Regions from separate parts of the Mesorhizobium sp. M0816 genome, predicted to be linked through region 1. Evidence: predicted binding sites of a transcription regulator. Region 1 holds the regulator's gene; the other holds the start of a gene.
What was found. Region 1 encodes PhoB, which activates phosphate uptake and scavenging genes when phosphate is short. Its sites were predicted from a motif close to TGTCATNNANCTGTCAT; they were not measured.
Positions count from the first base shown of each region.

Region 2: NKI17_RS17955 (esterase-like activity of phytase family protein) is a predicted target of PhoB. The motif match lies at 2,272-2,288, and genes of this name have one in related genera.

Region 1 is NZ_JAMYOT010000008.1:37,675-49,725, reverse strand. Features, by position in the region: gene tolA (cell envelope integrity protein TolA) at 1-403, shown strand, start outside; gene NKI17_RS14160 (hypothetical protein) at 438-653, opposite strand; gene NKI17_RS14155 (DUF2865 domain-containing protein) at 988-1,959, shown strand; gene NKI17_RS14150 (hypothetical protein) at 2,043-2,396, opposite strand; gene pstS (phosphate ABC transporter substrate-binding protein PstS) at 3,048-4,109, shown strand; gene pstC (phosphate ABC transporter permease subunit PstC) at 4,169-5,158, shown strand; gene pstA (phosphate ABC transporter permease PstA) at 5,162-6,013, shown strand; gene pstB (phosphate ABC transporter ATP-binding protein PstB) at 6,010-6,813, shown strand; gene phoU (phosphate signaling complex protein PhoU) at 6,846-7,553, shown strand; gene phoB (phosphate regulon transcriptional regulator PhoB) at 7,570-8,259, shown strand; gene NKI17_RS14115 (ROK family protein) at 8,269-9,513, opposite strand; gene xylF (D-xylose ABC transporter substrate-binding protein) at 9,800-10,840, shown strand; gene NKI17_RS14105 (sugar ABC transporter permease) at 10,983-12,051, shown strand, end outside.
Region 2 is NZ_JAMYOT010000010.1:147,070-159,120, reverse strand. Features, by position in the region: gene NKI17_RS17960 (L,D-transpeptidase) at 1-546, shown strand, start outside; gene NKI17_RS17955 (esterase-like activity of phytase family protein) at 693-2,171, opposite strand; gene NKI17_RS17950 (TIM barrel protein) at 2,419-3,408, shown strand; gene NKI17_RS17945 (sugar ABC transporter substrate-binding protein) at 3,449-4,507, shown strand; gene NKI17_RS17940 (sugar ABC transporter ATP-binding protein) at 4,564-6,096, shown strand; gene NKI17_RS17935 (ABC transporter permease) at 6,113-7,090, shown strand; gene NKI17_RS17930 (MurR/RpiR family transcriptional regulator) at 7,087-7,962, shown strand; gene NKI17_RS17925 (ribokinase) at 8,010-8,921, shown strand; gene NKI17_RS17920 (LacI family DNA-binding transcriptional regulator) at 8,932-9,957, opposite strand; gene NKI17_RS17915 (Gfo/Idh/MocA family protein) at 10,153-11,187, shown strand; gene NKI17_RS17910 (sugar phosphate isomerase/epimerase family protein) at 11,187-12,051, shown strand, end outside.

The sequences.
Region 1 (12,051 bases):
GAAAAGCATTGCTGGAATGATGGTGATTGCAGGCGCCATGCTGGCGGGTGCAGCCGGTCAATCGAATGCAGCGACGCTCAACACCATGCCCGAGGTCGGGGCTGCCATCCAGGCGTGCTGGACCCCGCCGGCGAATGCCGGGAATTCCACCGTCACCCTGAGCTTCAGCTTCAGGCGCGATGGCACGCTGATCGGCCGGCCCAAGCCGACCGCCATCCGCGTCGCCGGCGAGGAGAAGACGCGCCAAGCTTTTGTCGACGCGGCGGTCGCGGCCGTGGACCATTGCCTGCCGTTGAGCTTTTCACCGGCGCTGGCTCAAGGCATCCCGGGCAAGGTGTTCACTCTGCAATTCAACTCGCCCAAACAAGAACAGGCTGCACCGCGAGTGAAGGCTTCGCCTTGATCTTTTCCAAAAACCGGATTCCACTTTTCGGGATCTAGTGGCGCCTTCGTCTCGCCTCGACATGTCGCGCCAGTTCCGGCACCTCGAAGACATAGTCGCTCCAGGCCGATTCCGGTATCTGGCCGGCGAGATAGCACTCCAGCAAAAGCCTCTGCTCGTGGTCGAGTGGCCTCGGTGCGCGTTCATGGTCCAACCCAAGTGAATGGAACAGATTCCTGGTCAGGTCCGCGACAGTGAAGTGGATCGACATTTGCGGTCTCCTCCTTTGGCCGCTCAACGCCGATCCCAGGGCTAAGGTTTCAGCAACGGCCGGCCGGTAACGCCGGATTGATCGCGATGCCGAACCCGCCGCGCGCATCAAACTTCGCCGTGGCGGGCGTCCGCCGGCGTTGCTGCTGGTTCGTCTCAATCTTGAAATAAAAATGTAATATTGAATTTACACGAGTGGATCTAATACACTATAGCTAAAGTCTCTGGTGGCGGTTTGATCTACTTCAATTAGGAAAAACTGATTTAGCTAGTACTTATCCATAGTCGACAAAAGAAATCCTGTTCTCGGTGCAACAAGGATAATGGTCGTTCCAATGACACGCTTCTGGCCCCTCACGATTCTGATGCTGGTGTCGGCAATAGCCGTTGCGCTCGGCACATCCTTCTCCTACGCGGATAGCTGCGGTGCCATCAGGAGCCAATTGCTTTCGGCGGGGCGCAGCGGCGGGACCAGCCCCGAGCTTGCCCAACTGCGTCGGCAACTCGCCGCGATTCAAAAGCTTGAGAGACAACGCAGATGCACGGCGAAAACGGCCGGCTTCTTCTTCAATCCCTGCGCCGACCTGGTCAGCAGCAAGGCGGAGGTGCAACGGCAGATCGCCAGACTGTCGAATTCGAGCAGGGACACGTCCGGATTGAAGGCCAGGTTTGTTGCGCTGGGCTGCGCCGCCCCCGCTGCCAAGAAACAGCCGGCGCAGCAACGCACGGCACCCAAGGCCCAGTCCGCAGGCACAACAATTGGCGGCAATCGGATGCTGTTTTGCGTTCGCTTGTCGGACGGATATTTCTTCCCCGCGCCAAAATCGCAGTTCGCCAAGAGCGACGATCTGAAGGAAACGGTCGATCAGTGTCGCTACATCTGCGACGATGCCGGCGTCGACCTCTATACGCTGAGCGACGCCACTCGCGAGACCGAGGAGATGGTCGCGCTCGAGTCGGGAAAACCCTATGTGGAGCTACCTGCCGCGTTCCGGTACCGCGACGACTCGAACTTCAAGGCCTGCGACGTCAAGCGCTATTACCGGCGCGTCGCCGAGCTCAGGGCACGAACCGTGACACCGGCCAACATGACCAACGCCATCATACCGTTGCCGACGTCAAAGCCGGATTTTGGCATCGTCGCGGAAATTCCTGAATCCGGGATCGAAACCGCCGGTGCCGCTCCGGCAGAGGCAAAAACGCAGGCTGCCGAAGTGCAGGGAGCTGCCCAGCATCAGTCGATCGAAAGAGCGATCGGCGCGAGGCCGGTGAGAGTGGTCGGGCCGGCCTTCTTCCCGGCGGACTGACCAGGGCGGGCGATGTTCCGAGACGGCTGGCCGGATAGCCGCTTCAAGGCCTGGAGCCGTGCGCATCGACCGACGTCGGCTGGTTATTCGCAGACCATGCGGGCCCGTTTGCCGGGCTCGCTGACATTCTTGCAAGTTAGCGGCTTCGTCGGCTCCGGCGACAGCATGGGCGGGTTGTTGGTGATCCTCCCCCGAGGCGCTGCAACGGAAGCCGCGCTCCTGCGCACCGCCGGCCTTTTCGGCGTTTGCGGCGCCACTGGAAAGACGTCGGTCTCCAGTTGCGACTGTTCGGCTTGCGCCTGCGGCGAAGGCCTGTCCCAGAAACGGCGAACATCGAGCGGCTTGGGAATGATGACGGTGCCGTCATAGCTGCGCGCGCAGCCGCTTCCCAGAGGCAGCGCCAGGCACAGGAAGACAGGCAGAATCCGTCGAGACATCAGCAATACCCCTGCAAGCTTATAACGCTGCTTCGGCCTAACCGACAACCGGCGGAATAGGGCGAAGGGAGTAGATACCGTGAAGTAGAGTCGTCGCACTTCCAGTCGAAGGCGGTGCTCGAAGATCGAGCGCCGGGTCGGGCGCGGATGGAGGTCCAGCGCGAGTTAGAACCTTGCGATTCGTCAACGCTTCCAGCGTAAGGCCATGGTGCGATCGCACCATACCAAAGCCGCGCTCAGTGGCGACAATGGGATATTCGAAGTTCCGCTCCTCCAGTTACGGGCGGGAGCAGCGACCGCCGGCAAGAAACAGTGTCAGATTTACCCCAACGGACCTGTTTCGGCGATGGCGCGGCCATGACACGTTCTGGCTGCATGCAACGCGCTCCCGTCCGGCTTTTTTCTTTTACAGCCGGTGGCTACGATCGCCGAGCAGACGATGCCGGCCGGAATTCACGCAAGCTGCTGATTCCAGCGGCAAACCGCGGCCATTCCGACAAAGCCCGCGGCCGCTCCTTCTTACTCCGGCTGGGCGACGTTACCGGAGCGACATGAAACTGTCATGCGACTGTAATAATCGGGGACTATTGGCCTCAGCGGGCGCCGGAGGAATGGCGCCGAGAGACCATATTCCGAACAGGAGCAGGCCACATGAGACATTTCATCCGCTCGGCGGCCGTTGCGATTGCAATGGCTGCGGCGACGACCACCCTCACCCTGTCCGCCGCGCTCGCCGCGGACATCTCCGGCGCCGGCGCCACCTTCCCCTACCCGATCTATGCGAAGTGGGCCGACACCTACAAGAAAGACACCGGCGTTGGCCTTAACTACCAGTCGATCGGTTCCGGCGGCGGCATCAAGCAGATCAAAGCCAAGACCGTTACCTTCGGCGCTTCGGATGCGCCGCTCAAGGGCGACGAGCTTGAAGCGACCGGACTGGCTCAGTTCCCGATGGTGATGGGCGGCATCGTTCCCGTCGTCAATCTCGAAGGCATCAAGCCGGGCGAGTTGGTTCTCGACGGCCCGACGCTGGCCGACATCTTCCTCGGCAAGATCACGAGCTGGGATGACGAAGCGATCAAGAAGCTTAATCCCGACGTCAAGCTGCCTTCGCAGGCGATCGCGGTCGTTCACCGTTCCGATGGTTCGGGCACGACGTTCAACTTCACCTATTACCTCGGCGACGTCAGCGCGGACTGGAAAGAAAAGGTCGGCGTCGACAAGGCCGTGGAATGGCCGGTCGGCATCGGCGCCAAGGGCAATGAGGGCGTTGCCAACAACGTCTCCCAGACCGGCGGCGCGATCGGTTATGTCGAATATGCCTACGCCAAGCAGAACAAGCTCACCCACACCGATATGATCAACAAGGACGGCAAGAAGGTCGAGCCCGCCGCGGCGGCGTTCTCGGCGGCAGCGGCCAATGCCGACTGGAGCTCGCAGCCGGGCTATGGCGTCATCCTCGCCAACGAGCCGGGCGCCGAGTCCTGGCCAATGACGGCGGCAACGTGGATCCTGCTCTACAAGAAGCCGGATGATGCCGCGACCACCGGCGAAGCGCTCAAATTCTTCGCCTGGGCATACGACAAGGGCGACGAGATGGCCGGCGAGCTAGACTACGTTCCGATGCCCGACAAGGTGGTTGAGAGCGTCAAGGCCATGTGGGCCAAGGAAGTCGTCGGCGACGACGGCAAGCCGCTCTACTCGGCTATGTAATCTCCTCCAGGGAGGGCGTCGATGGCGCCCTCCCTGTTGCCTTTAATCGCGAGGACCCAATGACCATCGCTTCCGATGCCATGCCATCATCTGCAGCAGCCCGGGCCAGGGAAGCTACGGTGCGGCGCTTCGCGCTCACAGATGCCATATTCCGCGGACTCACCCGCGCTTCCGCAATTCTTGTGCTGGTCATCCTCGGCGGTGTCGCGATCTCGCTGTTTGCCGGCTCGTGGCAGGCGCTGTCGTCCTTCGGTTTCTCCTTCCTGACGACTGAAAGCTGGAATCCGGTCACTGAAAAATTTGGCGCACTGGCGCCGATCTACGGCACCCTGGTCACGGCGGCCATCGCCATACTGATCGCGGTTCCGATCGGCATCGGCATTGCAGTCTTTCTCACCGAGCTCTGCCCGCGCCCGCTCAGGCGCCCGATCGGCATAGCGGTCGAGCTGTTGGCCGGCATTCCTTCGATCATCTACGGCATCTGGGGCCTGTTCGTGTTCGCGCCGTTCCTGCAGACGGCGATACAGCCCTTCATCATCAACGTCTTCCACGGCGTGCCGGGACTATCCAGCCTTTTCGCTGGCCCTCCTTACGGCATCGGCCTTCTGACCTCGGCGCTGATCCTTGCCATCATGGTGCTGCCCTTCATCACCTCGATCACCAAAGACGTCTTCGATACGGTGCCGGCGGTGCTGAAGGAATCGGCCTACGGCATCGGTTGCACGACCTGGGAAGTGACCCGGCGCGTGGTCATTCCCTATACCCGCATCGGCATCATGGGCGGCGTCATGCTTGGCCTCGGCCGGGCACTCGGCGAAACCATGGCAGTGACCTTCGTCATCGGCAACGCGCATCGCATCAGTGCCTCCCTGTTCGCACCGGGCACGACGATCTCGGCGACCATCGCCAATGAATTCACCGAGGCCGACGGCGACCTCTACACCTCCTCGCTGGTGGCGCTCGGCCTGATCCTCTTCGCCATCACCTTCCTGATCCTTGCCGCCGCCCGCTATATGCTGATGCGGATCGATGCCCGTACGGGAGCCTGACCGATGTCGACATCCTCATCGCTCCACAGCCGCCGCAAAGCCAGGAATTCGGTGATGATGGCGCTTTGCGTCGTCGCCGCCGGCATCGGGCTTGCCTGGCTGGCGCTCATTCTCGGCGCACTGGTCTATAAGGGCACAGCCGGGCTTTCGCTCGCGGTCTTCACCGAGATGACGCCACCACCGGGCGAGGCCGGCGGCCTGCTCAATGCCATCGCGGGCAGCCTGCTGATGACGATCATCGCCGTTGTCGTCGGCACGCCGATCGGCGTGCTGGCGGGAACCTACATGGCCGAGTATGGACGCTTTTCGCGCATCACCACCGTCGTCCGCTTCATCAACGACATCCTGTTGTCGGCGCCGTCGATCATCATCGGCTTGTTTGTCTATGAGCTGATGGTGCGGCCAATGGGACATTTCTCGGCCATTGCCGGCGCCGTTGCGCTTGCCATCCTGGTCATTCCGGTGGTCGTGCGCACCACTGAAGACATGCTCAACCTGGTGCCGAACGCGTTGCGTGAAGCCGGTGCCGCGATCGGCGCGCCACGCTGGGTGGTGATCCGTTCGGTCGCCTACCGCGCCGCATTGTCCGGCATCGTCACCGGCATATTGCTGGCGATAGCACGCATTTCCGGCGAGACGGCGCCGCTGCTCTTCACCGCGCTCAACAACCAGTTCTGGAGCAGCAATATCAACGCGCCGATGGCCAGCCTGCCGGTGACCATCTTCCAGTTCGCTCTCAGCCCTTACGAGGAATGGCAGCAACTGGCGTGGACCGGCGCACTCATAATCACCCTGACGGTTCTGGGCTTGAGCATCCTCGCCCGCAGCCTTACCGGACGCAGAGAGGACAGATGACACAGATGTTGTCCCCAGACATGACGATGGCCGAAACGGTCGCCGAGAAGACGAAGATCGAGGTCAAGAATCTCAACTTCTACTACGGCCAGAGCAAGGCGCTGAAGGACATCAGCCTGTCGCTGCCTGAGCGCAGTGTCACGGCCTTCATCGGCCCTTCGGGCTGCGGGAAATCGACGCTGCTGCGTGTGTTCAACCGCATCTATGAGCTCTACCCAAAACAGATGGCCGAGGGCCAGGTGCTGCTCGACGGCAAGAACATTCTCGACCGGTCGCAGGATCTCAACCTCCTCAGGACCAAGATCGGCATGGTGTTCCAGAAGCCGACGCCGTTCCCGATGTCGATCTACGAGAACATCGCCTTCGGCGTCAGGCTCTACGAGAACCTCGGCAAGTCCGAGATGGACGGCCGCGTCGAACAGGCGTTGAAGCGCGCCGCGCTGTGGAGCGAGGTCAAGGACAAGCTCAACGCCAGCGGCTTGAGCCTATCTGGCGGCCAGCAGCAGCGGCTCTGTATCGCCCGCACCGTGGCCGTGAAGCCGGAAGTCATTCTGCTCGACGAACCGGCTTCGGCCCTCGACCCGCTGTCGACTGCCAAGATCGAGGAACTGATCGACGAATTGCAAGCCGACTACACGATCGTCATCGTCACCCACAACATGCAGCAGGCGGCGCGCGTGTCGCGCCAGACCGCCTTCATGTATCTGGGTGAACTGGTCGAGTTCGACCGGACCGAGAAGATCTTCACGTCGCCCCGCGAGAAGCGCACGCAGGACTACATCACTGGCCGCTTCGGCTGAGCCGTTCCGATCATGCATATGAGGACAGGACCATGGGCGAACACACAGTCGCTTCTTTCGACGAGGATCTCGAGCAGATCAGCAAGCTGATCCGCGACATGGCCGACCTCGCCGGTTCGATGGTCGGCGGGGCGACCAAGGCCCTGTTGAATTCCGACAACGTGCTGGCGCAACGCGTCGTTTCCGACGACGCCATCATGGATGCGCGTCAACGCGAACTGGACGACCGCGCCATAACCCTGATCGCCAAACGCCAGCCGATGGCCCACGATCTTCGCCATGTGGTCGGAGCGATCCGCATGGCGGGCGACCTCGAACGCATCGGCGATCTTGCCAAGAATATCGCCAAGCGCGTGAGTGCGGTCGGCCTCAGCGCCACGCCGCGGGACCTGTCGCATTCCATCGACGCGATGGCGCAGCTGGTTCTCATCCAGGTGCAGGGTGTCATCGAGGAATATGCTGCAGGCGATGCGGCCGCGTTGGCCAAGCTGCGTGCCGCCGACGAGCGCATCGACGTCAAATACACGTCCGTGTTCCGCGAGCTCTTGACCTACATGATGGAAGATCCGCGCAACATCACCGCTTGCACGCACCTGCTGTTCTGCGCCAAGAATCTGGAGCGGATCGGCGACCATGTCACCAACATCGCCGAAAATGCGTATTATGTGCTGACCGGCGAGCAATTGCCGGTCAATCGTCCGAAGCAGGACGAAACGACAATGTCCGCACCGGTGACATGATGGGGGTGCCCAGCCGATGATCGCACCACGCATAATGGTGGTGGAGGACGAGGAGCCGTTGGGTGTGCTGCTCCGCTACAATCTCGAATCCGAAGGCTACCAGGTCGAGGTGGTGACACGCGGCGACGAAGCCGAGATCCGTTTGCAGGAGAATGTGCCCGACCTTTTGGTGCTCGACTGGATGATACCAGCGGTTTCCGGCATCGAGCTCTGTCGTCGGTTGCGGGTGCGCCCCGAAACCGAGCGGCTGCCGATCATCATGCTGACCGCGCGCGGCGAGGAGAGCGACCGGGTGCGCGGTCTTTCGACCGGCGCCGACGACTATCTGGTCAAACCGTTTTCGACACCGGAATTCATGGCCAGGGTCAAGGCGCTGCTGCGGCGCGCCAAGCCGGAAGTGCTGTCCAGCGTGCTGAAGGTAGGCGACATCGTGCTCGATCGCGAATCGCACAGGGTCTATCGCAAGAAGAGCGAAATCAGGCTCGGGCCGACCGAATTCCGGCTGCTCGAGTTCATGATGCGGCATCCGGGCCGTGTCTTCTCGCGCAGCCAGTTACTCGATAATGTCTGGGGCGAGACAATCTACATCGACGAACGCACCGTCGACGTGCATGTCGGGCGGCTGCGCAAAGCCGTCAACAACGGCCGGATGCCGGATGTCATCCGCACCATCCGCGGTGCCGGCTATGCGATCAGGGAAGATTGACCCGCCTGGTCAGGCTACGTTCTTTCTGACGCTGGGCCTCATTTGCGCGCCCGGCGCGAAAATCTCCTGGTCGACGAAGCTTAACGCCCGCATCGCGCAGCCTTCGCGGATCAGTGGCAATTCGTTCGGCTCTGTATCGAAGGAGATCGAGCCTGAATGCTGGCCGCCGGCGGTCTGGGCGATTGCCTTCCGCATGGCCGGCTCGATCAGATCGAAGGCGGCGGCACTGGCGCCGACCATCGCGACCGGTGCCGGATCGATCAGCGCGAACAGCGAGCCGAGACCGAAACCCAGCGCTTCGCCGGCCTTGCGGTAGGCCTCGCGTTCCGGCCCATCTTTCTCGCGCGCCCGGGCCGCCAGTGCTCGCATGTCGGCGTCGCTGACGTCGGCGACCGGCTCGCTGTCTTCGCTCATCTGCCTGGCGTTGCGCCAGATGGCGTAGTTGCCGGCATAGGCCTCGATGCAGCCGCGCCGCCCGCAACGGCAGAGCGCGCCGCCCGGACGATGGATCATGTGGCCAAATTCGCCGCCCGAGGAATGCGTCCCGGTGAACAGTTCGCCCTTCAGCACCAGCCCCATGCCGATGCCATGCGAAAGCAGGATGGCGATGAAGTCGTCGCGATAGCGATCCGGATTGCGCCAGCGCAAAGCCACCGCCATCATGTTGCAGTCGTTCTCCACCGTTGCCGGGATGCCGAATTCGTCCTCCAGCATGTCGGCAAAGGCGATGTCGGTCTGCGGCGTGATCGGCGACCACAGCATGGCGCGTGCAGGGGAGTCGGTAATGCCCTGAATCGCCAGGGCGATGCGGGCGACACTGCGGACGTCAAGGTCTGGATCCTGCAGCCGGCGCCGGACGATGGCCATGCATTCACGGATCAGCTCGTCGCGCGGCATGGTCAGCGTGTCCAGCCGGCGCTGTTCCTCGGCGACCACCTGTCCCGTATAGTCGATAATGGCGGCCGACAGGAAATTCAGCGACAACACCACGGTCAGCACCGCCGCCGCTTCCGGGTTGAGGGCGAGGCCGACCTGCGGACGACCGCGTTTCAACGAAACGGGCTCACTTGCCTTGCTCTCGGCGAGGATGCCTTCCCGTATCAGGTCGGAAGAGATCGCCGATATGGTCGAATGACTGAGGCCGGTGGTAGCTGCGATCTCAGTACGCGATGGCTGGCCGGCCCGGCGCACCGCCGAGATCACCATCGCCCGGTTGCGCCGGCGCAAATCGTCATGGCGGATTCCGACCGACATTGTTTTGCTTTCCTCCCGGTTGCCGCGGCCGCTCATGAACCGGAAGCCGTCGGTAATGTCCGACAAATAGTGTCGAATGCAGGCAAATAGTGTCAGATGCAGGTGGCGCTGTCATCGTTTATTCCGACGCTCGAAAAAACTCGCAGAGTCATCAAAATCCATCAGAATCGATGTTGACAGCAGCCGGAGATCGGGCCAGTATTTTTTCGAGGCTCGAAAAAATTAGAGCTTCTAAGCTGGTCTTTGAGCCAATTGGTCACGCCGTACGCGGCGCAGGGAGGATATGATGAAGAAATTCACGACCGCCATTCTGGCGGGTGTCGCCATGACGCTGGCGCTGGCGTCGGTGGCGCAGGCTAAAGACAAGGTCATCGGCGTTTCCTGGTCGAACTTCCAGGAAGAGCGCTGGAAGACAGACGAGGCCGCAATGAAGGCGGCCATCGAGGCCGCAGGCGACAAGTATATTTCCGCCGACGCACAGTCCAACCCCGGCAAGCAGCTCACCGACGTCGAGAGCCTGATCTCGCAGGGCGCCAACGCACTGATCATCCTGGCGCAGGACGCCTCGGCCATCGGGCCGGCCGTGCAGAAGGCACTGGACGAAGGCATCCCGGTCGTCGGCTATGACCGGCTGATCGAGAACAAGGACGTGTTCTATCTGACCTTCGACAACAAGGAAGTCGGCCGCATGCAGGCCCGCGAAGTCTTCAAGGTGAAGCCGGAAGGCAACTACGTCTTCATCAAGGGTTCGGGTTCCGATCCGAATGCCGATTTCCTGTTTGCCGGTTCGATGGAGGTGCTGAAGGAGGCCATCGACGGCGGCAAGATCAAGAATGTCGGCGAGGCCTATACCGACGGCTGGCTGCCGGCCAACGCTCAGAAGAACATGGAACAGTTCCTGACCGCCAACGACAACAAGGTCGATGCCGTGGTCGCCGCTAATGACGGCACTGCCGGCGGCGTCGTCGCCGCGCTGACGGCGCAAGGGCTGGCCGGATCGGTTCCGGTTTCGGGCCAGGACGGCGACCACGCCGCGCTGAACCGCATCGCGCTCGGCACCCAGACCGTGTCGGTGTGGAAGGATGCGCGCGAGCTCGGCAAGAATGCCGCCGAGATCGCCTCGCAACTGGCCGACGGCAAGCAGATGACCGACATTGCCGGCGTGAAGGATTTCACCACGCCCGGCGGCAATACCGTCAAGTCGCTGTTCCTGACCCCGGTCGCCATCACCAAGGACAACCTCAACGTCGTCATCGACGCCGGCTGGATCAAGAAAGAAGAGGTCTGCGCCGGCGTGACGGCTGGCGCTGTTGCAGTCTGCAACTGAGCCGACGTTTCCGAGAAGTCCGAACGCCGCGGCCGCTCGCCGCGGCGTTTTTTCAACAAGAGTTGTTTTTCCGCTTCCGGCGGATAACTTCTAGGCTGCTTCCGGCATCCGCGGCAGACGGCAACCCGGCGGGAGAAACATCATGACCGACACGACGTCCAACACGCCGGTCGACAGCACGGCAGACCGGGCACGGGAATCCGAGCTCGGCATCGTTGCCCGATTTCTCAAGGCAACCGAACTCGACACGCGCATGCTCGGCATGGTCGGCGCGCTGCTGGTCATCTGGGTCGGCCTGCATGTCATTTCCAGCGTACGGCTCGGCGTCAATCCGTTCGACTTCGACAGCCGGACCTTCCTGACGCCACGCAATCTCTGGAACCTGTCGGTGCAGACTTCGGCCGTGGCCATAATGGCCGCCGGAATGGTGCTGGTTATCGTCATGCGCAATATCGACCTGTCGGTCGGCTCCGCCGAAGGCCTGATCGGCGTGGTCATGGGTTTTGCGCAGGTGCATTTCCTGGTGCGAATGGTCGGTCTGCAATTAGGCAACCCCTGGATCTGGATCCTGGCGCTGGCCATCGGCCTGGCGCTTGGCCTTCTGATCGGAGCGTTCCAGGGATACATCATCGCTTATCTCGAGGTGCCGGCCTTCATCGTGACGCTGGGCGGCCTTCTGGTCTGGCGGGGTGCCGCATGGTGGGTCGCCAGTGGGCAGACGATTGCGCCGCTAGATGCCACTTTCCAGCTGATGGGCGGCGGACCGACGGGTTCGATCGGTGCGCGATGGAGCTGGATCGTCGGAATTGTCGCGTGCCTGGCGGTTGTGTTCATGCTGCTCAACGGGCGGGTGCAGCGCAAGCGGTTCCGCTTCCCGTTACGCCCGATCTGGGCCGAGACGTTCCTCGGGGCCGTCACTTGCCTTGTCATCATGGGCGCCATATGGCTTGCCAATTCCTATCCTTGGCCGGTCGGCATCGTGAACAGATATGCGGCGGCCAACAATATAACCGTTCCCGAAGGCGGGCTGTTCATCGCCCATGGCATCGCCATACCCGTGCTGATGGCTGTAGCCGTAGGGCTGATCATGACCTTCATCGCCAAGCGTACCCGTTTCGGCCGCTATGTCTTCGCCATCGGCGGCAATCCGGAAGCAGCCAACCTTGCCGGTATCAACACGCGCTGGGTGACCATGAAGGTGTTCATGATCA
Region 2 (12,051 bases), on a different contig from region 1:
CGCCAAATCGTGTCCGATCCGACCGGAGAAAAACCAGGCACGATCGTCGTCGATATCTCCGAGCACTTCCTCTATCTGGTGCGCGGCGGCGGCAAGGCAATTCGCTATGGCGTCAGCCTCGGCAAGGCCGGTTTCGGATGGACCGGCAGCGCCGTGGTTCAGGCGAGGAAGAAGTGGCCGGTCTGGACGCCGCCGCCGGAAATGATCCAACGCCGGCCGGAACTGGCGAAATACAAGGACGGCATGCCGCCCGGCCCGCAGAGCCCGCTTGGCGCCCGCGCGCTGTATCTCTTCCGCGACGGCAAGGACACGATGTATCGGCTGCACGGCACACCGGAGTGGGATTCCATTGGGAAGAACGCTTCGTCCGGCTGTGTGCGCTTCATGAATCAGGACATTATCGACCTCTACAGCCGCGTCGACGGCGTCGCGCCGGTCTTCGTGCGCCCGAACCTGTCGGCCGCCGGGAAGATCGCCGCCGTGTCGAACAGGACGGCCGAGCCGATCGATGCCGGCGTGCCAAAGGACGCGGAGATGTTGAGGTAAGTGCCTTCGACTGGATCGTCAGTCGCAGGTTTTGCAACGCACCAGGACACCGTCCTTGCGCGGGCGAGCCGCAACTGAAGGGCACGACCGCTCAATCGCGCCAGCTCAGGCGGACGCGTTCGGCGCGTCCGCCTGTATGGGTGCCGCTACTTCTTGGCGAGGCTTGGGAGCGTGACCTGATAGACCAGGAACATGGTGTCGACATCGGCGCCATCCTCGGCCTTGTAGGCCGCGCCGACCTGGAAGCCGTCCTGCGTGAGGAAGTCATTGTCATTGGCGACGAACAGGAAATAGTCGTCGGGCAGCTTTGGATCGAAGACGCTCACCACCGACATCGCCTCCCATTTCTCCGAAAGGTTGTTGCGGTCGTTCGGCGCGCCATTGTGCAACCCGAAGCGGCCGAGCTCGCTCTTGTCGTTGATGTCGATGAACGGCGTCAGCTTGGCCGGCGTCACCGATGGATCGAGTTCACCCTTGGGCGCCAGCGGCTTGTCTTTGTCGAACTCTGTGCCGGCGATATCGGTTGCCGCCGACACATCGACGACGCTGATCTCGCGATGGAGCGAGGTGTCGCCCTTCAGCCCCTGGCCGTTGCCGCTGTCGCGCGCCAGCATCAGGAAGGTCTTGTCCGACAGCGCCACGATTTCACTCTGCGCGGCGATCTTGGTTTTGCCCTTGGCATCGGTGAACACCGGCAGCGGCACGACATATTCATGCGCGAGCTTGAGCTGGCCGGGATCCGAGGCATCGTAGACCAGCGCGCGCGTGTTCTGGCGCGTCGAGGCGGAATCGCCGCCATCTTGTCTGGGTGCCGACTGCAGCACGGCGATCAGGAACTTGCCGTCGGGCGTCAGCGCCATGCCTTCGAGGCCCTGGTTGTTCTGGCGGCCAGTTTCGGGATCCTTCGGATCGGGGTCTGCCGCACCAGGTCCCGGATTGTTGGAAGCAAAGTTTGGCGTCCCGTGACGCATCGGGACAAGCGCCGCCGGCGGCTGCGTTGCCGACATCAGACGCCCATCGGCGGAGAAGCGGTAGATGTTCGGACCGTATTCGTCCGAGATGAACAGCGTGCCGTCGGGCAGCCGCGCGATCGCTTCGTTATCGAGCGCGAGCTTGCCGTTGGCTTCGGGCAGGATCGGCATGTCGTCTGTCGCGGCACGCACGCCGTTGAGCGGATCGAGGCCGGTTGCGTCGGTACCCTTGTCGTCGGTCAAAAGCATGGTGTCGGCAAGCGTCGCCTTGAGGCCCGATTGTTCCTGGCCGGTGGCCGGTGCCGCACCCGGCGCGATCGGGGCGAACTCGATGGCGATCGTGTTGAGGCGCGGACGGTAATCGGTGGTGCCGACGACATTGTAGCCGCGATCCGGCAGCAGCCATAACGAGCCCTTATAGCCATCGGCGCCATGCGTCCAGCCGGCAGCGTCGATCGACATGCCCGAGCCCGAGCCAAACGTCTCGCCGAACTTGTCCTTCTGGCTGGCCGGGATGCGGCCGACACCGACCAGGCCCTTGTTGACGAAGCTGACGCCGCCGACGGTCGCGGCGTTTTCAGCCAAGGCCGGCGTCAAGGCGGTGAACATCGCCAGCGCGACGGCGAGGGACGCGGTTCGGTGCAGGTTTTTCATGGATATCCTCTTTTGAGACAAAGCTGCCGGGGCCCGAAAAGCGCCGCGTCGCATCGAGGATGCCGCGAAAGCCTTCGGAGAAGCGATCTAGGACGCGAACATGATACTTGCGTGACAGTGCCGCGCTTGCTTGTCCCAGCGTGGTGGCAACTGGCTGGGCATGGCGAATCCGCCGCCGCCGAGAACACAATTAGCAACTTTACAAATGATCGTTTTTATGTGAAGTCATGACGATGAAAGGTCACCGATGACAGTCTGCCGTTTCGCCACCCGCCTCAATTCCTTTGCCTCGCGGCCACAGGCCGAGTGGCCCGATCTTGTCGGCAAACCGTCCATGCTGCAAATGGCGGCACGTGCGGCGAAGGTTGCAGAGTTGACCGATCTCGACCTCAACTTTCCCGACCATGTCGATGAAAATCCTGCGGAAATGGCGCGCAAACTCGGCGATCTCGGGCTTTCCATCAATGGTTTCGCCATGCGCTACTACTCCAACCCGGCCTTCAAGCTCGGCGCCTTCACCAATCCGGATCCGGCCGTTCGCCGCGAGGCCATCGACATGACCAAGGCCGGGATCGACGCCGCGCGCGAGGCTGGCGCCAGCCTGATGACGCTGTGGCTCGGGCAGGATGGCTTCGATTATGCTTTCCAGGCCGATTATGTGACGCTCTGGCAACACGAAATCGATGGAATTCGTGAAGTTTCGGCGCATGACCCCGATTGCCAGATCAGCCTTGAATACAAACCCAACGAGCCGCGCTCCTACAGCCTGATGCCCGATGCGGCGACGACGTTGCTGGCGATCCGCGAGATCGGCCTGCCCAATCTCGGCGTGACGCTCGATTTCGCCCATGTGCTCTACGCCGACGAGCAGCCGGCTTTCGCCGCTGCGCTCGTGGCACGGCACAGCAAGCTGCTCGGCGTGCACCTCAACGATGGCTATGCCAAGCGCGACGACGGCTTGATGGTCGGGGCCGTGCATACGCTGCAGACGATCGAGCTGCTGCGCCAGATCCGCCGCGACGGCTACGCCGGCGCCATCTACTTCGACACGTTTCCCGATATGACCGGGCTCGACCCGGTCCACGAATGCGAAGTCAACATCGCGACTGTCAAGCGCATGCTGCGCGTCGTCGATCGGCTGGACGGGGACAACCGCATGTCAGCCGCCGTCGACCGTCAGGACGCGATCGCGTCGCAAGCCATTATCCAGGAAGCCATGCTCGGCCCGGACAGCTGAGGCCCGGCCGCATATTCCGTTCAACAAGGGAGGAAGGACCATGAAATTTCTGCTTGCCACCGCTACCGCTGGCCTGATGGCGCTGTCCATCGGCTCGGTGTTTTCCGCAGACCTCGCGCCGCTCAATTCCGACACCGAGAAGGATCGCATCGACTGGTCGCAGCTCGAGGCCAAGTTCGGGGCCTTCCCCAAGCTGCCCGAGGGTACCAAGGCGGGTGCGGTCTCCAAGACGCTGACCAATGAATACTGGCGCTCGCTGGGAGAGGGCTACAAGTCGTTCGGCGACCGCACCGGCGTGCCCGTGGTCTACCAGGCGGCGCAGAGCGAGGGCGACCAGCTCGGCCAGCTCACCATCGCCGAAGGCCTGGTCACGCAAGGCTACAACGTGCTGCTCGTTTCGCCGCAGACCGACTCCAACCTGCAGCCGATCATGGAACAGGCCAAGGCAGCCAATGTGCCGGTGGTCAACGTCAACGACGCGGTCATCCCGCAGGCCGAGCACTATGTCGGCAATGTCCAGCGCGACAACGGCGTGCGCGTCGCCAAATGGTTCATCAAGAACCGGCCGGATGGCGGCAAGGTCGCCATCGTCGAAGGCCAGGCCGGCGTCTACGCCGCCGTCCAGCGCACCGACGGCTTCAAGACCACCATCACCGAAGCCGGCAAGTTCGACGTCGTCGCCAGCGTCCCCGGTGACTGGGATCGCCAGACCTCCTACGACGCGGCCACCAACATCCTGCAGCAGCACCCCGATCTGATCGGCTTCTATGCCAACAATGACGGCATGGCGCTGGGCATCGTCGAAGCGGTCAAGGCCGCCGGCCTAAAGGACAAGGTCGCCGTGTTCGGCACCGACGGGATTTCCGACGCCTACGCCTCGATCCGCGCCGGCGAGCTGACCGGCACCGTCGATTCGTTCCCGGTGCTGACCGGCGAGGTGGCGCTGGAATCGGCGCTGCGACTGGTGGCCGGGCAGAAGCTGCCGCGCGTCGTCGCCACGCCGCAGGCGCTGATCACCAAGGACAATGCCGACCGCTACTCCGGCGCCGGCGACGCCGTGCGCAAGGCGCTGCTCGAGGACGCGGCAGCGGGCCAGTAGAGCAGGGCCGGCGGGTGCCGGCCTTGGGTCGGCACCTTGCCTGGAGAACCGAAGCAATGTCAGTCATCTCCCGGCTGCAATTCGAGGGCATTTCCAAGGTGTTTCCGGCCGTGCGGGCGCTGAGCGATGTGTCCTTTTCGGTCGGCGCCGGCGAGATCCATGGCCTGCTCGGTGAAAACGGCGCCGGCAAATCGACGCTGCTGCGCATCCTGTCAGGCGTCTACCGGCCGACGGCGGGAAGCGTGCTGATCGACGGCAAACCGGTGACGCTGAACAACCCGGTCGCGGCGCGCGCCGCCGGCGTGGCGATGATCCATCAGGAATTACAGCAGGTGCCACGCCTCAGCGTCGCCCAGAACATGTTTCTCGGCCATCCGTTGACGCGCGGCGGCGTCTTCGTCGCACGGCGCGAGCAGGAAAGCCGCGCTGCGGAAGCCCTGGCCGCCATCGACCCGACCATCGATCCGGCAGCCCCGCTTGGCTCGCTGAAGGTGGCGCAGCGGCAGATCGTCGAGATTGCCCGGGCGCTGCTCGACCGCGCCAGGATCGTGGCGATGGACGAGCCGACGTCGAGCCTCACGCCGAGCGAGTTCGAACGGCTGGCGGAAGTCATTGCCGGTCTGGCACGCGACGGTGTCGCCGTCGTTTATGTCTCGCACAAGCTGGACGAGGTGTTCGGCATCTGCGAGCGCGCCACTGTCATGCGCGACGGCGTTGTGGTCGAAACCGTCGATCTCGCGCAGATGTCGGAAAAGGCCGTCGTTTCGATGATGGTCGGCCGCGAGCTTGCCCAGGAACAACACCGCTCGCATGCTTCCCCCGAGATCAGGCTGAGCGTGCGTGGCCTCGCCTCGGCAACCAAGGTCTGTGACGTTTCGTTCGACCTGCATCGCGGCGAGGTGTTGGGCATTGCCGGCCTGGTCGGGTCCGGCCGCACCGAACTGCTGCGGCTGCTGGCCGGCGCCGACCGGGCCTCATCAGGCGCAATAGAGATCGACGGCAAGGCGGTAAAGCTTTCCAGTCCGCGCGACGCGATCGCGGCCGGCATCGGCCTGGTGCCGGAGGAGCGCAAGCGCGAAGGCATCGTGCCGTTGCGGTCGATCTCCAGCAACATGGCGCTGGCCTCGATGGGCGTGTTCGCGCCGCGCGTCCTCATCGACCATCGCCGGCTGAAGCGCGTGACAGCCGAGAAGATGAAGCGAGTCAATCTCAGGCCGTTCCTGCTCGACCGGCCGATCCGCCTGTTCAGCGGCGGCAACCAGCAGAAGGCGATCATCGGCCGCTGGCTGGCGGCGGGAACGCGGATCCTTCTGTTCGACGAGCCGACGCGCGGCATCGATGTCGGCGCCAAGGCGGAGATCTACCACCTGATCGAGGAACTCGCCGGCGAAGGCCATTCGGTAATCGTCGTGTCGTCCGAACTCCCCGAGGTGATCCGGCTCGCCGATCGCGTGCTGGTCATGCGCGACGGCACGGTCGCCGCCGAACTGGGCCGCGCAAGTCTCAGCGAACACGCGATCGCCGCGCACGCCATACCCCAAACGGAGATTGAGGCCGGCAAGGCGCAAGGCCATCGGGCCGGTGCATAACGGACAGGACCAGCGGATGACCGATATAACCCAACACACAGCAGCGCGCCCAAGGGCAGATTTCCTGCACCGGTTTTCCGTGCGCGACGCCGGCACGCTGATCGGCCTGGTGGTGATCCTTGCCGTCTTCGGGGCGCTGGTCCCCGGCTTTTTTGCCGAGCGTAACCTGATCAACATCCTGCAGCAGTCGAGCATCAATGCCTGCCTGGCGTTGGGCATGACGCTGGTCATCATCTCGGGCGGCATCGACCTGTCCGTCGGGCCGACGGCAGCCCTTTCGGCGGTCATCTCGGCCTCGATGCTGGTTGCCGGTGTGCCGTTTCCGCTGGCCATCGCCGCCGGCTTCGCCATCGGCCTTGCCTGCGGACTGCTCAACGGCGTGCTGGTCGCCTATGTCGGGCTGCAGCCCTTCATCGTCACGCTGGGAACGCTCAGCACCTCCCGGGCGCTGGCGCTGATCTATACCGGCGGCAATCCGGTGCTCGGCCTGCCTGCCGGCTTTCGTGCCATCTTCAATGGCTCGCTGTTCGGATTGCCGTTGGCGGTCATCATCGTGGCCGTGGTCGCGCTGATTGCCTGGATCATCCTCAAGAAGACGCCGTTTGGCGAATATCTGCTTGCCGTCGGCGGCAATGAGGAGGCGGCCTACATAGCCGGCGTGCCGATCGCCCGCACCAAGATCGCCGCCTATATGATCTCGGGCCTGCTGGCAGCGCTTGCCGCGCAGATCCTGATCGGCCGGCTGGGTGCCGCAGAGCCCATTCTCGGCAATCTCTGGGAGCTCGACGCCATAGCGGCGGCGGCGATCGGCGGTGCCTCGCTGATGGGCGGCAAGGGCAGCGTCGTCGGCACCATCCTGGGTGCCGTCATTCTTGGCAGCATGCGCAACGGCCTGACGCTGATGAACGTGCAGTCCTTCTATCAGCTCCTGGCAACTGGCCTTATAATCCTCGCCGCGATGCTTATCGATCGCGTGACGAGGGGACGTGGATGACCTTGACCGGGCTGGACCTGAAAGCAGTAGGACCGCGCATTCGCATGATGATGCCGCATCTGACGCCGCTCGAGGCGAAGGTGGTTGAAACCGTATTCGGACGGCGCGGCTTCGACGAGACCATACCGCTCAAGCAGATCGCCGAGGAGGCCGGTGTCTCGGAGGCGATGGTGGTCAAGATCGCCAAGAAGCTGGGTTTTTCCGGCTATCGCGACTTTCGCACGGCGGTCTATGAATACAGCCGCCTGCCGACCGCCGAGATGCATCAGGAGCTGTCGGTGGACGACAGTTCGGCCGAGATCGTCCAGAAGGTGTTCCGCACCTCGATCCAGGCGCTGGAGGAGACGCTGGCCATCCTCGACATGGACGATTTCGACCGCGCCGCTGATCTTCTCTACCGCGCCAAGAACCGTGACTTCTATGGCGTTGGTGGCTCGGCGCAGATCGCGCGCGACGTCTCGCACAAATTCCTGCGCATCGGCATCCGCACGTCTGTCTACGATGATTCGCACATGATGCTGATGTCGGCCTCGCTGCTCGACACCGACGACATCGCGGTCGGCTTCTCGCATTCCGGCAACACCAGCGCCGTCATCGATGCCATCCATCTCGCCCGCAAGAGCGGCGCGCGCACGCTGGCCATCACCAACTACGACAACTCGCCGCTGGCCGCCGTCGCCGATATCGTGCTGTGCTCGACCGCGCAGGGCTCGCCGCTGATGGGCGAGAACGCGGCGGCGCGTATCGCCCAGCTCAACATTCTCGACGCGCTGTTCGTCGCGGTGGCGCAACGCGACTACCGGGCGGCGGAGCGTAATCTGGGCCGCACCATGTCGGCGGTGACGTCAAAGCGGAAAGACAAGAGCTCGTGAAAGTTTGGGGCTCGTGAAGGTTTGGGGCTGATGAAAGTTTGGGGCGCATGACAACCGCGCTGGTGACGGTGTTCGGCAGCCTGCATTACGACATCATGGTCGAGGCGCCTGACCGCCCGCGCAAGGGCGAAACCGTGACCGGCCATGCCTGGCAGCCGAAATGCGGCGGCAAGGGCGGGAACCAGGCTGTCTCGGCGGCACGGGCCGGCGTGCGCGCAGCGATGATCGGCGCGGTTGGCGATGACGATTTCGGCCGCGCGCTTCTCGACAATCTCGGCCGCTGCGGCGTCGACAGCCGCTTCGTACGGGTCGCGCCTGGCGCCGGCTCGGGCATGAGCGTGGCGATTTTCGACGACGGCGGCGACTATGGCGCGGTGATCGTCTCAGGCAGTAATCTCACCTTGGGTGAGAAGGACATCGCAGAGGCGGCAGAAATGATCGCGCACACTTCGGTGCTGCTGCTGCAGAACGAGGTGCCGGAACCCGCCAACATCGCTGCCGCGCGGGCGGTGAGGAGACATGGCGGCCGCGTCGTCCTCAATGCGGCACCCGCACGAAAACTGTCCGGCGAACTGATCGCACTCACCGATATCGTCATCGTCAATGCCATCGAGGCGGAGTTCCTGGCCGGCATTGCGGTCGTCGACACGCTCGAGGGTGCTGCGAAGGCGGCCGGCATGCTCGTCGGTTTCTATCCGGCTGCAATCGTCACGGCCGGCGGCGAGGGCGTTGCCTATTGCGACCGCGACGGCCAGGCATTCGCCTTGCCGGCGATGCCGGTGGAGGTGGTCAGCACCCACGGTGCCGGTGATGAATTCGTCGGCGCCTTTGCGGCGTGGCTTGCGCGTGGAGAGCCCGTCGAGGCGGCACTTGCCGCCGCCAATGCCGCCGCTGCCTCGCTGGTCGCAACGCCGGAGCGCGAGCGCGGGGGTCTTGATCAATCTGAGCCTGCTCAGTGACCGCCGCGATTCAATCGCTGTCGCGCGCGATCAGTTCCAGCGGCCAGACTTCACGGATGATGCGGGCGCCTTCGTCGCCGGCGTAAGCCGGGATCGATGCCAGCAGCATTTCGGCCAACCGCTCGCCCATCGGCTCAAGCGCCGGGCGGAAGCCGGTCAGCGCCGGCGAAAAATAGCGGCAAAGCGGCGTGTCGACGATGACGATCACCGCGACGTCGTGGCCGGGCCTGATGCCGGCCTCGGCCAAAGCCTTGCAGCCGCCAAGCGCCATCGCGTCATTGTTGAAGATGATGGCCGTCGGCGGGTCCTTGGAGCGCATGACCTTCGGCGTCACGGCGTAGCCGCCGGCCTCGTTGATGAAGCCGTCGGCGATCAGTTCGGGGTCGAACTCGATGCCGTGCCGCCGCAACGCCTTGCGATAGCCGGCGAGGAACAGATAGCCGAAATTGAGGTCGAGCGACGGGCGGATGGCGGCGATGCGGCGGTGACCGCGCGCGACGAGACGATCGACCGCGTCAGCCCCGGCTTTTTCGAAATCGAGGTCGAGCGAGGGATAGGAATCGCCGCCGGAGCGGCTGCGGCCGAGCGTTGCGAACGGGAAACCGGCCTGGGTCAGATAGTCGATGCGCTCGTCCTCGCGCCGCGTCCAGGCCAGCACCACCGCATCGGCCCGCCGCGTCTCGACGACACGGCGCAGGCGCTCCTGCTGATAGTCGCCCGGCGCGCCCATCACTACGATCAGGTCGAGGCCGCTTTCGGCGAGCTTGGCCTGCAACCCGGTCAGGAACGGAATGAAGAACGGCTCGCCATATTCCTGGTCGCCCGGATGCGGCTGCAGCATGAAGGCGATCGAATGGGTAGCGCCGCGCCGCAGGCTGCGGCCGGACTGGTTCGGTGAATAGTTCAGCTTCTTGGCCGCATCGAGCACGCGCTGACGCGTGTCGGCATTGACGTCGGCGCGGCCGTTGAGCGCGCGCGACACCGTGCCGATGGAAATATTCAGGTGACGTGCAAGGTCGTGAATACTGGACGCCAAAGGACAGTTCTCCCCCTTGCTTGGCTAGCACCGGCCGCTCTTCAGGCCAAGCCGGCATCACGTTTTTCGCTATCGGCCAATTGACATTCTACGCCATCGGGTGTGTTCTCGTAAACGTTTACGGAAGAACGTTTGCGGCCCTGCCGTGAACGCCGTAACGATCGGTCTGGAGGGGCCGAGAGGGAGGAGTGCTGGATGATCAATGTCGTCCTGGTCGGCTGCGGCGCGATGAGCAAAGCCTGGCTCGATGCGGCCAAGCAGATCGACGGGCTCGCCATTGTCGGCCTGGTCGATATCGACGCCGAAAGGGCGCGGGCAAGGGCGCGCGAATACGAGCTTTCCGGCGCCGTCATCGGAACCGAGCTCGACGCCGTGCTCGACCAGACCAGGCCCGACGCGGTATTCGACGTCGTGGTTCCCGCCGCCCGCCGCGAGGTCGCGCTTTCCGCCTTTGCCCACCATTGCCATCTCTTGACCGAAAAGCCGCTGGCCGACAGCCCGGACAATGCGCGTGCCATTGTCGAGGCGGCCCGCAGCGCCGGCCGCATCCATGCCGTCGTGCAGAACCGCCGCTATGTCGCCAACGTCAGGCGCATCCGGCGCTTTCTCGATTCCGGCGCCATTGGTGCGCCAACCAGCATCCACGCCGATTTCTTCGTTGCGCCGCATTTCGGCGGTTTTCGCGAAGAGATGCGCCATGTGCTGCTGCTCGATATGGCGATCCACACATTCGATGCGGCCCGCTACATGGTGGCCGGCGAACCGGCCGGCGTCTATTGCCAGGAGTGGGAGCCGGCCAACTCCTGGTATCGGCAAGGGTCGTCGGCAGCCGCAAGCTTCGACCTCGGCGGCGGCAAGCTGTTCACCTATGCCGGCAGCTGGTGCGCGGCCGGCTTCCGTACCAGCTGGGACAGTACATGGCGGATCGTCGCCGAGCGCGGCAGCATTGTCTGGGACGGCGCGGACGGGTTGAAGGCGGAAGTCGTGCGGTCGGTCCGTGAAGGCCTGTTCGACCGCACCGAACCGATAGCCGTGCCGCCGCTCGACCCGGCAGATCGCGTCGGCGGCCATCTCGGCATCATCCAGGATTTCGTCCGCGCCGTCGAGACCGGCACCGAGCCGGAGACGCGCGGCGCCGACAACATCAAGAGCCTGGCCATGGTTTTCGCTGCGATCGAGAGCGCCGAAACCGGGCGCCGGGTCGCCATCGCTGCACAGGAAGGATCATGATGCCAAACCCGCTGCTCGACATCAGGATCGGCACAATGGTGCGGGCCAATCTGGACGACCCGGCCGCCTATGTCAGGCAGATTCTGCCGCTCGGCTTCGAGAGCATCCAGCCGTTCTTCTGGCAGACGCTGGGCGGCAAGGACATTCCACGGCTGGCAGGCGAGATCCGCGAGGCGATCGGCGATGCCGATGTCGTCGTCTCGTCAATCGGGGTGTTCGGCAACCCGCTGGAGAGCGGTGAAGTCGATCGCGGCGTGCTCCAGGCGTGGGAAACGATCATCGACAACGCGCATCTGTTCGGCACCAATGTGGTCAGCGGCTTTACCGGCCGCATCCGCGGCAAGCCGCTGCCCGACAGCCTGCCGCGCTTCCGCGAGGTCTGGGGGAAGCTGGCAAAGCGGGCCGCCGACAAGGGCGTGCGCATCGCCTTCGAGAACTGCGCCATGGACGGCAACTGGGCCAGCGGCGACTGGAACATCGCCCACAATCCGGACGCCTGGGAGCTGATGTTCAACGAATTGCCGGACGACAATCTCGGCCTGGAGTGGGAGCCCTGCCACCAGCTGGTCTATCTGATCGATCCGATCCCGCAGATCCGCAAATGGGCGCCGCGTATCTTCCACGTCCACGGCAAGGACGCGACGGTGCGCTGGGACGTGATCCGCGAACATGGCGTGTTCGGCCGCCTGCCGTTCGTTCAGATGCGCACGCCGGGTTTCGGCGACAGCGACTGGGCGCGGGTGATCAGTGAGCTGCGGCTGGCCGGCTACAAAGGTGCCATCGACATCGAGGGCTGGCACGACCCGGTCTATCGCGGCGATCTCGAGATCACCGGCCAGGCGCGTGCGCTGGATTATCTCCAAC